3 regions of the Streptomyces sp. NPDC057694 genome follow, and region 1 is predicted to be linked to each of the others. Evidence: riboswitches for the same ligand, from Rfam matches in the RefSeq annotation. Region 1 holds a riboswitch; each other region holds the start of a gene.

Region 1 (3,247 bases):
TTCGAGCGACAGATATATGCATATCTTGGGGGATCGCCACCCTGGAAGCGCATCCAAGTGGCACGCTGGCGCGAAGCAGTAGCCGGGGCCGGTGAATGAAGGATCCGCGGCGGGCGGTCGAGCGGCCCCGACAGGAAAGGGACGACTTCGCCATGGCAGACCACCAGGAAGCATCAGTAACACTGCCGAGCGATCCCGCGTCGGTCTCGACGGCCCGGAGGTACGTGAGCAACGTGCTGACGGAGTGGGGCATGCCGGGTGACGGCGACACCGCCGACACGGTCCGGCTGATCGTCTCCGAACTCGCGACGAACGCGGTGCAGCACACCCGCGGTCTGTCCCCCACCTTCACCGTCGAGCTGGAACTGGAGCGGGACGAGCGGCTGCGGATCGGCGTCACCGACAGCCATCCCCGCTACCCCAAGCGGCTGCCCGCCGCGGTGCAGCAGGACAATGGGCGCGGCATGGTCATCATCCGCTGTCTCACGGCCGAGTGCGGCGGCAGACTCTCGGTCTGTCCGACGCCCGAGGGCGGCAAGACGGTGTGGATCGCACTGCCCTGGAAGAGCACCGCGGCCGGCGGAGACATCCGCCCGGCCAGCCGCTGAGCGCGGGTCAGCCGGACGCCTCGTCGTCCGGGGGCGCTGCCCGCCCGGCCAGGGACCGGCGCAGGAGCCCGGGAAGAACCCCCCACAGCCCCACGCACACCAGGAACGTTCCGGCGCCCGCGGCGATGCCGCCGCCCCGGCCGACCGTCACATCGACCACGAGCAGCACCGAACCCGTGAGCGCGAGGGCGAGCGCGGCCATGCCGCAGGCGGCGAGCCGCGACGAGACCCGTACGATCCGGGACTTCGCCCCCAGCTGGAACAGCACCCGGTGCAGCGCCGCGGGCGCCATCAGCAGCGCGGCCGCCACGACCGCGAGGAGCAGCGTCGTCACATAGACGGCGCGCTGCACCGTGTCGAGTGCGGGAAAGCGCTGGGTGAAAGCGAGCGTGAGGAGAAAGGCGAACAGGAACTGCACCCCGGTCTGCGTGACACGGAGTTCCTGCAGAAGCTCGCCGAAGTTCCGGTCGGCTCGCTCCAGGGGCGTCTCGTTCCGTTCGTCCATGCTCTCCAGGTAACCCCTTCCGGCCGGTCGAGGCATGGTGGCGGGCCTGGCGCCCGGCCCGCCACCATGAAAAGGGGGCGACGGTGCCGGGTCAGCGCACCCGGCCGTACCAGACGCTCTTGGTCCAGATCTTCTGCAGCTTCACCACGTCCCCGGTCTTCGGGGAGTGCCACATGCGTCCCTTACCGGCGTAGATGCCGACGTGGTAGACGCTCCGGCCGGAGTGGAAGAAGACCAGGTCACCACGCTTGCGGTGGGATGCGGAGACATGGCGGGTCTTGTTGTACTGCTGCGCGGCGGTGCGGGGCAGCTTCTTGCCCGCCCGCTTGAACGAGTAGAGCGTGAGGCCCGAGCAGTCGAACCGGCGCGGCCCGGTGGCGCCCCACTTGTACGGCGCTCCCTTCTTCGAGGCCGCGACCTGGAGTGCCTTGGTCGAGGCCACGGCCGCCGACGCCTCGGGCGCGGCACCGGGGACCATGAGCCCGGCGCTCGCGACGGCGAGGGTCAGGGCCGAGGCGGTGCCGGCCCGGGTCAGCAGCGAGGGGACACGATTGAGCGCGGACATGCGCAACCCTTCGTCAGCCGCCTGCGAAGGATGACCTGTCGGGTTCGGGCTGGCGAAGATGCCCGGCCGCGGGACGCGGCTTCACCCCAAGGACTGCTCGCAGCGGCTGCTGCGGCGGCCCGTCGTGCCTGGGTCCTCCACTCCTGCCGATCCACTCCTGTCGACCTGGCATCCGGGCGGCGGCAGGACTCGGCGTCCGCACGGACCGCCCCGCCGCGGTGGCGGGGGCTTGTCGTCGGAAGGGATCTTGACCCACCTCTGAGGCGAAAGCCGAGCTGAACCGGCGGTAAGTGAGGCTCCTCACGCTTGACCCGTTCAGGTGGACAGTGCGGCTTTCGGGAACCGGCGGCCAGCCGCGACCATGCCCGCACCAGGGGCGGAACCGAAAATTCCGGGATGCGCCTACCGCCGTCGCGCAACTCTTACGGTCTTCAGGGTCTACGCACATCTACGCCATCCGGCGGTACCCCATCTGGGCCGTTTCGCAGGGGACGCGGACGACTTGGCCGCCAAAGGACGTCGGACGACTTCAACTGTCCGTCAGGTGACGTTTTCTGGCGGCAAAGTGACTGCCCGTGTTCGCCTCTCCCCGTCCAGAACGCGCAGCGCCCGCTCCAGGGTCGCCGCGTGCACCCGGCTCTCGCCCCGCTGGTGCATCAGGGTCAGGGCGTCCCGGAGCGCCGTCGCCCGGCTGACCAGCGCCTGGGCCGCGCGCAGGCCCCGATACGTGTCGTCGCCGCGCGCGGGGTTGATGCGCGCCAGCAGATCGACCACGGCCAGATAGCTGTCCACCAGCTCGCACTCGGCGCGGGTCAGCGCGGGCAGCGGCGGCAGTTCCGGTGGATACACGGCCGCCTCACCTCGCGCCCGGTGCGCCGTGCGTGTTCTTGCGGTTCTGCAGGACGTGATCCACCAGGCCGTATTCCAGGGCCTGTTGGGCCGTGAGTACGGTGTCCCGCTCGATGTCCGCGCTGATCCGCTCCGTCGGCCGGCCCGAGTGGCGTGCGAGCAGCTCCTCCAACTGCGCCCGCGTGCGCATGATTTCCCGGGCCTGGATCTCCAGGTCCGTGGGCTGTCCCTGGGCCGGCTCCGGCAGCGCGGGCTGGTCGAGCACCACGCGCGAGCCGGGGAGCATCATCCGCTTGCCCGGCGCTCCCGCGGCCAGCAGCACCGCGGCGACGGACGCGGCCTGTCCCAGACAGGTCGTCTCCACCTCGCAACTGACGTACTGCATCGTGTCGTAGATCGCCGTCATCGCGCTGAACGAGCCGCCGGGGGAGTTGATGTACAGCGAGATGTCCCGCTCCGGCGCCGTGTACTCGAGGTGCATCAGCTGCGCCATCACATCGTTCGCCGAGGTGTCGTCGATCGGTGTCCCGAGGAAGACGATGCGCTCTTCCAGGAGCTTGGAGTAGGGGTCGAGCGTGCGCTGGCCCGACGCGGTGCGCTCGGTGAACTCGGGCAGGACATAACGGCCGGACGGGCGGGTCATGGTGCCTCCAATGGCGATCCGGGCGCGGTGGACGCCGCCCCTGTAAAAAATGTACAGGACGTACATCACGTACGATG
Region 2 (3,247 bases), on a different contig from region 1:
CCGGAGGCCAGCGACCAGTACGGGGCGGCGCCCAGGCCCGCGCGGGAGGCGATGTCCTGGCGGGCGCCCTCGTAGGTGTCGCGCGAGACGAGGTTGTAGTGCGGCTGGATGGCCACGTAACGGGCCAGGCCCTCGCGGTCGGAGAAGTCCAGCGACTCCTGGAGCCGCTCCGGCGAGATGTTGGAGACGGCGATGTGCCGCACCTTGCCCGCCTTCACCAGCTCGTCGAGCGCGCCGATGATCTCGTCGACCGGGATCGTCTCGTCGTCGTCGAAGTGCGTGTAGTAGAGGTCGATGTAGTCGGTGTCGAGGCGGCGCAGCGAGGCGTCGGCGGCGGCCTTGATGTTGTCGCCGCGCAGGCCGGGGAAGTCGGGGTGGCGGCCGACCTTGGTGGCGATGACGACGTCGTCGCGCCGGCCGCGCGCCTTGGCCCACCGGCCGATGAGGGTCTCGGACTCACCGCCCTTGTTGCCCGGCGCCCAGGACGAGTACGAGTCGGCGGTGTCGATGAAGTTGCCGCCGCCCGCGACATAGGCGTCGAGCACCTCGAAGCTGGCGGCCTCGTCGGCGGTGAAGCCGAAGACGTTGCCGCCGAGGCAGAGCGGGAAGACGTCGAGGCCGGAGGAGCCGAGGGGGCGAAGTACGGAAGAAGTCATGCTCCAGTCCAACACCCTTCCGGAGCATGGAATTCCGTGGGGACGGCGGTACGCGTCTCAAGGGCAGGCAAAACCGGCAGCCCTGGCGTCGGGGGGTTGCCGCCAGGACCGCCGGAGTTCTCGGAGAAGGCCCCTCAGGGCGTCAGGCCCCGCTCGCGCAGCCAGGCGGCCGGGTCGATGCCGGTGGCGTCCCCGCCGGGGTGGACCTCCAGGTGGAGGTGGGGGCCTGTGACGTTGCCGGTGGCGCCGACACGGCCGATGACATCGCCGGTGGTGACCTTCTGGCCGGCGCTGACATTGATCGACGACTGGTGGCAGAACCACAGCTCGGTGCCGTCGTCGAGGGTGATGACCGTGCGGTAGCCGTACGCGCCCGCCCAGCCGGCCTCGGTGACGGTGCCGGAGTGGACGGCGTAGATCGGGGTACCTGTGGAAGCGGCGAAGTCCAGGCCCGTGTGATAGCCGGAGGACCACATGGCGCCGGGCTGCCCGAAGGTGCCGGTGATCGTGTAGGAGGCGACGGGGAGCTTGAAGCTCTTGGCCAGCTTGGCGAGGCGCTCGGCCTCGGCCTTCTTCTTGGCCTCTTCCTCCGCCTTCTTCTTGGCGGCGGCCTCCTTCTTGTCGGCCGCCTCCTTCTTCGCGACGGCCTCGTCGGCGGCCTTCTTGGCGGCGGCCTCCTCGGCCTCCTTCTTCGCGGCGGCGTCGGCGGCGTCCTGCTGGGTCTCGGCCTGGGCCAGGATCCGGGTGCGCAGCGCCTCGCCCGCGTCCGACGTGCCGTTGCCGACCGTGGTGAGCGGGGTGGCGGCGGCGCCGGAGTCGGAGCTGTCGGAGCCGTCGGATATGAGCGCGCCGACGCCGGGCAGCGACTTGGCCGCGGGCAGCGAGTCCTTCACGGCCGAGAGGTCCGGCATGGAGATGTGGACGGCGGGCTTGCCGCCCTGCGCGGTGGCGATGCCGCCCGCGCCGACGGCGGCGATCACGCCGACGCCGAGAACGGTGGAGCTGCGTGCGAGGCCGCCGCGCTGGCGGGCCACGCGGTGCCTGCCGCGGACGGGGCGGACGGACTCCTCGGTGGGGTTCCACTCCTCCCAGCTCTCCGGCTGGGGGCCGAACGCGTCGTTCGACGGATCCTTCAATGAGGAGAACTCGGGGGCAGGCCGGTTCGACGCCACGGGGGCGCTCTCCTTTCCTTCCTTCTCGCCTACCGGGTTAGCTGACGGGTTCGGAGCAGGAAGGTCTCCTACGAGCACCAAAAGATGCCCGATTCACCCCAAGTTGGTGGTTCCCCGGCTCCCTTGCGGGATTAAGCGCGTGCGCGCGGAGCCATCGCTGGTGACGGCTGGGACGACCGCGCTGCGTTATCGAACGTTAATAGACAGCCGACAGTAATTCCAAGCTCTTCCTACTGATCGTTCACGTCCTGGCCCGGGATTTAACGGGTCAAGGCCGGGCGGAACGGGTCGACTTGACCGACGGTGTGAACCGGCCACGTTTCTGACGGTTCGTCAATTGTTATCCGCGGCATCTGCGGAGAGTCACGGCCGCCGTACGGCGAGGAGCGCCATGTCGTCCGTCGCGCCGCCCCCGGTGTGCGCGCGCACCTCGGCGGCGAGGGAGAGGAGGAGTTCCTCGGGCCCGGGGAAGATCCGCCCCGACAGCCGGGCCGCCGGATCGTAGAAGACGCCCGCGGCGTCCCGCGCCTCGGAGAGCCCGTCGGTGTAGAGCAGCAGCGTCGCCCCCGCCGGGAACTCGGCCTCGGCGACCCGGTCCGGCCAGGACCCCAGCTCCCCCATCCCGAGCGGCAGCGCCCCCACGCCGTCGACGATCGGGATCATGTGTACGGTGCCGTCGTCGAGCAGCAGGATCGGCTCGGGGTGGCCGCGGTTGACGACGCGGACGCGGGAGTCGCCGTGCGGGATCTCGGCGAGCACCGCGGTGGTGAAGCCCTCGAAGTCGTCGATGCCGTCGCGCCGGGTGCCCTCGCGGGCCAGGGCCCGCTCCAGGCGCAGGGCGACCGCCTCCAGGCTGCCCTCCTGCTCGGCGGCCTCCCGGAACGCCCCGATGACGACGGCGACGGCGGAGACCGCGCCCATGCCCTTGCCCCGGACGTCACCGACGACGATGCGCACCCCGTGCGGGGTGTCCTGGACGGCGTACAGGTCACCGCCGATGAAGGCGCCGGCCTGCGCGGCCTCGTAGCGCGCGGCGATGGCGAGGCCGCCGATCCGGTCGGCCGGTTCGGGCAGGACGGCGAACTGGGCGGCCTGCGCGATCCGCCGGGCGGAGTCCAGCTGTTCGTTGCTGCGCCGCACGATCTGGTTGATGAAGCAGGCGAGCACGCAGACGGTCGCCACGGTGGCCATCTCGGTGACGATGTCGGTGCCGACCCGCTGGGTGTATCTGAAGTGCACGACGAGGATGGCGAGGATCGACCCGAGCCCGGCCAGGATCGTGCTGCGCAGCGGGAAGAACGGGGCGGCGACCAGGGGCGCCGCGCTGAACAGCGGAGCCCCGGAGAAGCCGGAGGGCGTGACGTACTCGTAGCAGGCGCCGCCCACGATCAGCAGAACCGGCAGCACGCGCAGGAACCA
Region 3 (3,247 bases), on a different contig from region 1:
GGGCCTGGGCGCCCAGGGCGGCGAGGAGATCGTGCTGGCCTCCGACGCCGAGGGCGCGGACGCCGCGCTCGACCGTCTGGCCAAGCTGGTCGCCGAGGGGCTCGAGGAGCTTCCCGAGACCGTCTGACCCCACAGCGTCTTTCGACGGAGCCGCGCGTTTCCCCCCGGAGCGCGCGGCTCCGTCGTTTTTTGTCTCGACGGCACTGTGCACCCTTTTACCGCTCGACGGAATTTCCGCACCCCGGAAAGCGCAGGGGAAATCAACGGCGCCGAATGCGGCACTAAAAAGGGCAGCGGAAAACAGGTCGCGACCCATTCCGCGAATTGTGTACTTCTTTGTATACGGTGCCCCTGTTAATGCTGGAGCCCCGCCGTGTTTACGGGATGTTGCGAAGTCCTCACACGCTCGCCCGCGCGCGGGACGCGCAGTCGGTGCGCCGCCGTCGCGCGCTCGGCGTGCTGGGCCGTCAGGACGCGGGCCCGCTCGGCGTCACCGCGGGCCACGGCGTCGACGATGGCACCGTGCTCGGACCAGGATTCGGCGGGCCGGCCCGGGGTCTCGACCGCGTACATCCATGCGATCTTGTGCCGCAGCTGGGTGAGCAGGGTGATCAGTCCGGGGCTGCCGGAGGCCTGCGCGAGCGTCTCGTGGAACCAGCTGCCCAGCGAGCGCAGGTCCTCGCTCTGCCCCCGCCTGGAGCGCTCCTGCCCCAGCCTGACCAGGCCGCGCAGCACTTTGAGGTGGGCTTCGGTGCGGCGCTGGGCCGCGCGGGCCGCACCCAGCGGTTCGAGCAGCATGCGGATCTCCAGGAGGTCGGCGGCCTCCTGCTCGGTGGGCTCGGCGACGCAGGCGCCCGCGTGCCGCCGCGTGACGACGAACCCTTCCGCCTCCAGGGTGCGCAGCGCCTCACGGACCGGGACGCGCGAGACACCGTAGCGCCGCGCGAGCAGCTCCTCGGTGAGCCTGCCGCCGCGCTCGTAGACACCCGCGACGATGTCGTCACGGATCGCCGTGCATACCGAGTGCGCGGGAATGCGCATGACCCGACCTCCGCCTTAATCCCCGCGAAACGCGGTCGATTGACGCCCGTACAAGCACGATTGACGTCCGGTCAGCGCGCTTGCCCAACGACTCTATTCCACCGCGCTTGAATTTCCGACGGCAGCCCGGAATCCAGGGATATTTTTTGGACACCGGCGGTCTGCTCAGGACAGGCAACGCGAAAGCCCCGGCTCGGCGAGCCGGGGCTTTCGGGCGATGCTGCGGGAGTGCGTCAGACGTTCACGCCGTGCGAGCGCAGGTACGCGACGGGGTCGATGTCCGAGCCGTAGTCGGGGCCGGTGCGGGCCTCGAAGTGGAGGTGCGGGCCCGTCGCGTTGCCGGTGGCGCCGGAGAGGGCTATCTGCTGGCCCGGGGTGACCGACTGGCCGACCGAGACTCCGATGGACGACAGGTGACCGTACTGGGTGTACGTACCGTCGTTCATCTTGATGACGATGTTGTTGCCGTAGGCGCCGCCCCAGCCGGCCTCGACGACGGTGCCGGAGCCCACGGCGTGGACCGCGGTGCCGCTGGCGGCGTGGAAGTCGATGCCCGTGTGGCTGCCGGAGGACCACAGGCCGCTGCTCGCCTTGTAGGCGGTGGAGACGTACGAGCCGGAGATGGGCGCCACGAAGGAGTTGAGGCGCTTGCGCTCGGCCTCACGGGCGGCGCGCTCCTTGGCCTCGCGCTCCTTCTTGGCCTTCTCCTCGGCCTTGCGCTTGGCCTCCTCGGCCCGCTTCTTGGCCTCGGCCTCCGCCTTCTCCTTGGCGGCGGCCGCGTCGGCGGCCTTCTTCTGGGCGGTGGCCTGGGCGTCGATCTGGTCGGCGAGGGAGTCGCCGATGGAGATGGCCTGCGTCAGGTTGTTCTGCTCTGGGGCCGCGGTGTCCGCGGCGAGCGCGGGGGCGGCGAGGCCTCCGACGACACCGGTCGTGGTGAGCGCGGCGACACTCGCGACCTGCGCGGTGGTACGCGTGATGCGGCTCGGACGACGGTGCTTCCCGGTGGCACGGGTGAACGCCATGAAGAGGCTGATCCTTTCCTTCCCTCTCGCCTACCGGGTTAGCTGACGGGTTCGGAGCAGGAAGGTCTCCTACGGGCCACTCCTTGCGGGAGGGGTCCGATTCACCCCAGGGACTGCGGTGGGTCCCCGGCTCCCCTGGCTCGCGCCATGGGGGACTCGGCGATGGCTGCCCGGTGACGCGGGCGCGGCACGGGTGCGGCGGACAGCCGGACCGACGCTAAGCGGGACATCTTTTAATCAACAAACGGATCCCGGCTTTTGTCGCGCATGCCACAGGGCAGACAGGCAACCTCCGCACCATTTCGGACATTTACGAAGCGTGGCGATCGCGTTTGCGTACGTGAGCGACATCACGGACACGACGGAGCCCCGGTGACCTCGCGGTCACCGGGGCTCCGAGGCGGTGCGGCTCGACGTGTCCCGATCAGCCGGAGACCACGGTCACTTCACCGATGCCGAGCGCCCTGACCGGCTCCTCGATCTGCGCGGCGTCGCCCACGAGGATCGTCACCAGGCGGTCCGCCGGGAAGGCGTTCACGACCGCCGCCGTGGCTTCCACGGTGCCCGTGTCGGCGAGCTGGCGGTACAGGCGGGCCTGGAAGTCGTCGGGCAGGTGCTGCTCGACCTGGTCGGCGAGGGTTCCCGCGACGTTCGCGGCGGTCTCGAACTTGAGGGGAGCCACCCCCACCAGGTTCTGCACGGCCGTGTCCCGTTCGGCGTCCGTCAGTCCCTCGGCGGCCAGCGTGCGCAGCACCTTCCACAGGTCGTCGAGCGCGGGACCGGTGTTCGGGGTGTCCACGGAACCGCTGATGGCGAGCATCGCGGCGCCCGTCCCGTCCGGCGCCGAGCGCAGCACCTGCGCGAAGGACCGCACCCCGTAGGTGTAGCCCTTCTCCTCGCGCAGGACGCGGTCCAGGCGCGAGGTGAGGGTGCCGCCCAGGCAGTACGTGCCGAGGATCTGCGCAGCCCACACCCGGTCGTGCTTGTCGGGTCCGATGCGGCCGATCAGCAATTGCGTCTGCACCGCGCCCGGACGGTCCACGATGACGACGCGGCCGGTGTCGTCGGCCGTGACGGGCGGGACGGGACGCGCCTCCGCGGTGTTCCCGGTCCAGGCGCCGAGCGTGTCGGCGAGCAGGCCGTCGAGGTCGACGCCCGTGAGGTCACCGACCACCACGGCGGTG

What was found. Region 1 has a riboswitch for cyclic di-AMP ahead of ACFVDP_RS13690 (C40 family peptidase). Riboswitches for the same ligand answer to the same signal wherever they lie in the genome.
Region 2: it holds a riboswitch for cyclic di-AMP, as region 1 does, so the genes downstream of both, ACFVDP_RS17810 (M23 family metallopeptidase) here and ACFVDP_RS13690 (C40 family peptidase) in region 1, are expected to answer to the same signal.
Region 3: it holds a riboswitch for cyclic di-AMP, as region 1 does, so the genes downstream of both, ACFVDP_RS25025 (M23 family metallopeptidase) here and ACFVDP_RS13690 (C40 family peptidase) in region 1, are expected to answer to the same signal.

What each region holds. Positions count from the first base shown of each region.
Region 1 is NZ_JBHVIX010000004.1:335,586-338,832, reverse strand. Features, by position in the region: gene ACFVDP_RS13700 (ATP-binding protein) at 153-608, shown strand; gene ACFVDP_RS13695 (DUF6328 family protein) at 616-1,113, opposite strand; gene ACFVDP_RS13690 (C40 family peptidase) at 1,205-1,678, opposite strand; cyclic di-AMP (ydaO/yuaA leader) riboswitch at 1,682-1,883, opposite strand; gene ACFVDP_RS13685 (hypothetical protein) at 2,219-2,527, opposite strand; gene ACFVDP_RS13680 (ATP-dependent Clp protease proteolytic subunit) at 2,535-3,170, opposite strand.
Region 2 is NZ_JBHVIX010000006.1:330,257-333,503, reverse strand. Features, by position in the region: gene ACFVDP_RS17815 (aldo/keto reductase) at 1-656, opposite strand, end outside; gene ACFVDP_RS17810 (M23 family metallopeptidase) at 791-1,828, opposite strand; cyclic di-AMP (ydaO/yuaA leader) riboswitch at 1,840-1,976, opposite strand; gene ACFVDP_RS17805 (PP2C family protein-serine/threonine phosphatase) at 2,192-3,247, opposite strand, start outside.
Region 3 is NZ_JBHVIX010000012.1:129,370-132,616, forward strand. Features, by position in the region: gene ACFVDP_RS25015 (HPr family phosphocarrier protein) at 1-127, shown strand, start outside; gene ACFVDP_RS25020 (GntR family transcriptional regulator) at 355-1,041, opposite strand; gene ACFVDP_RS25025 (M23 family metallopeptidase) at 1,275-2,063, opposite strand; cyclic di-AMP (ydaO/yuaA leader) riboswitch at 2,076-2,235, opposite strand; gene ACFVDP_RS25030 (M16 family metallopeptidase) at 2,488-3,247, opposite strand, start outside.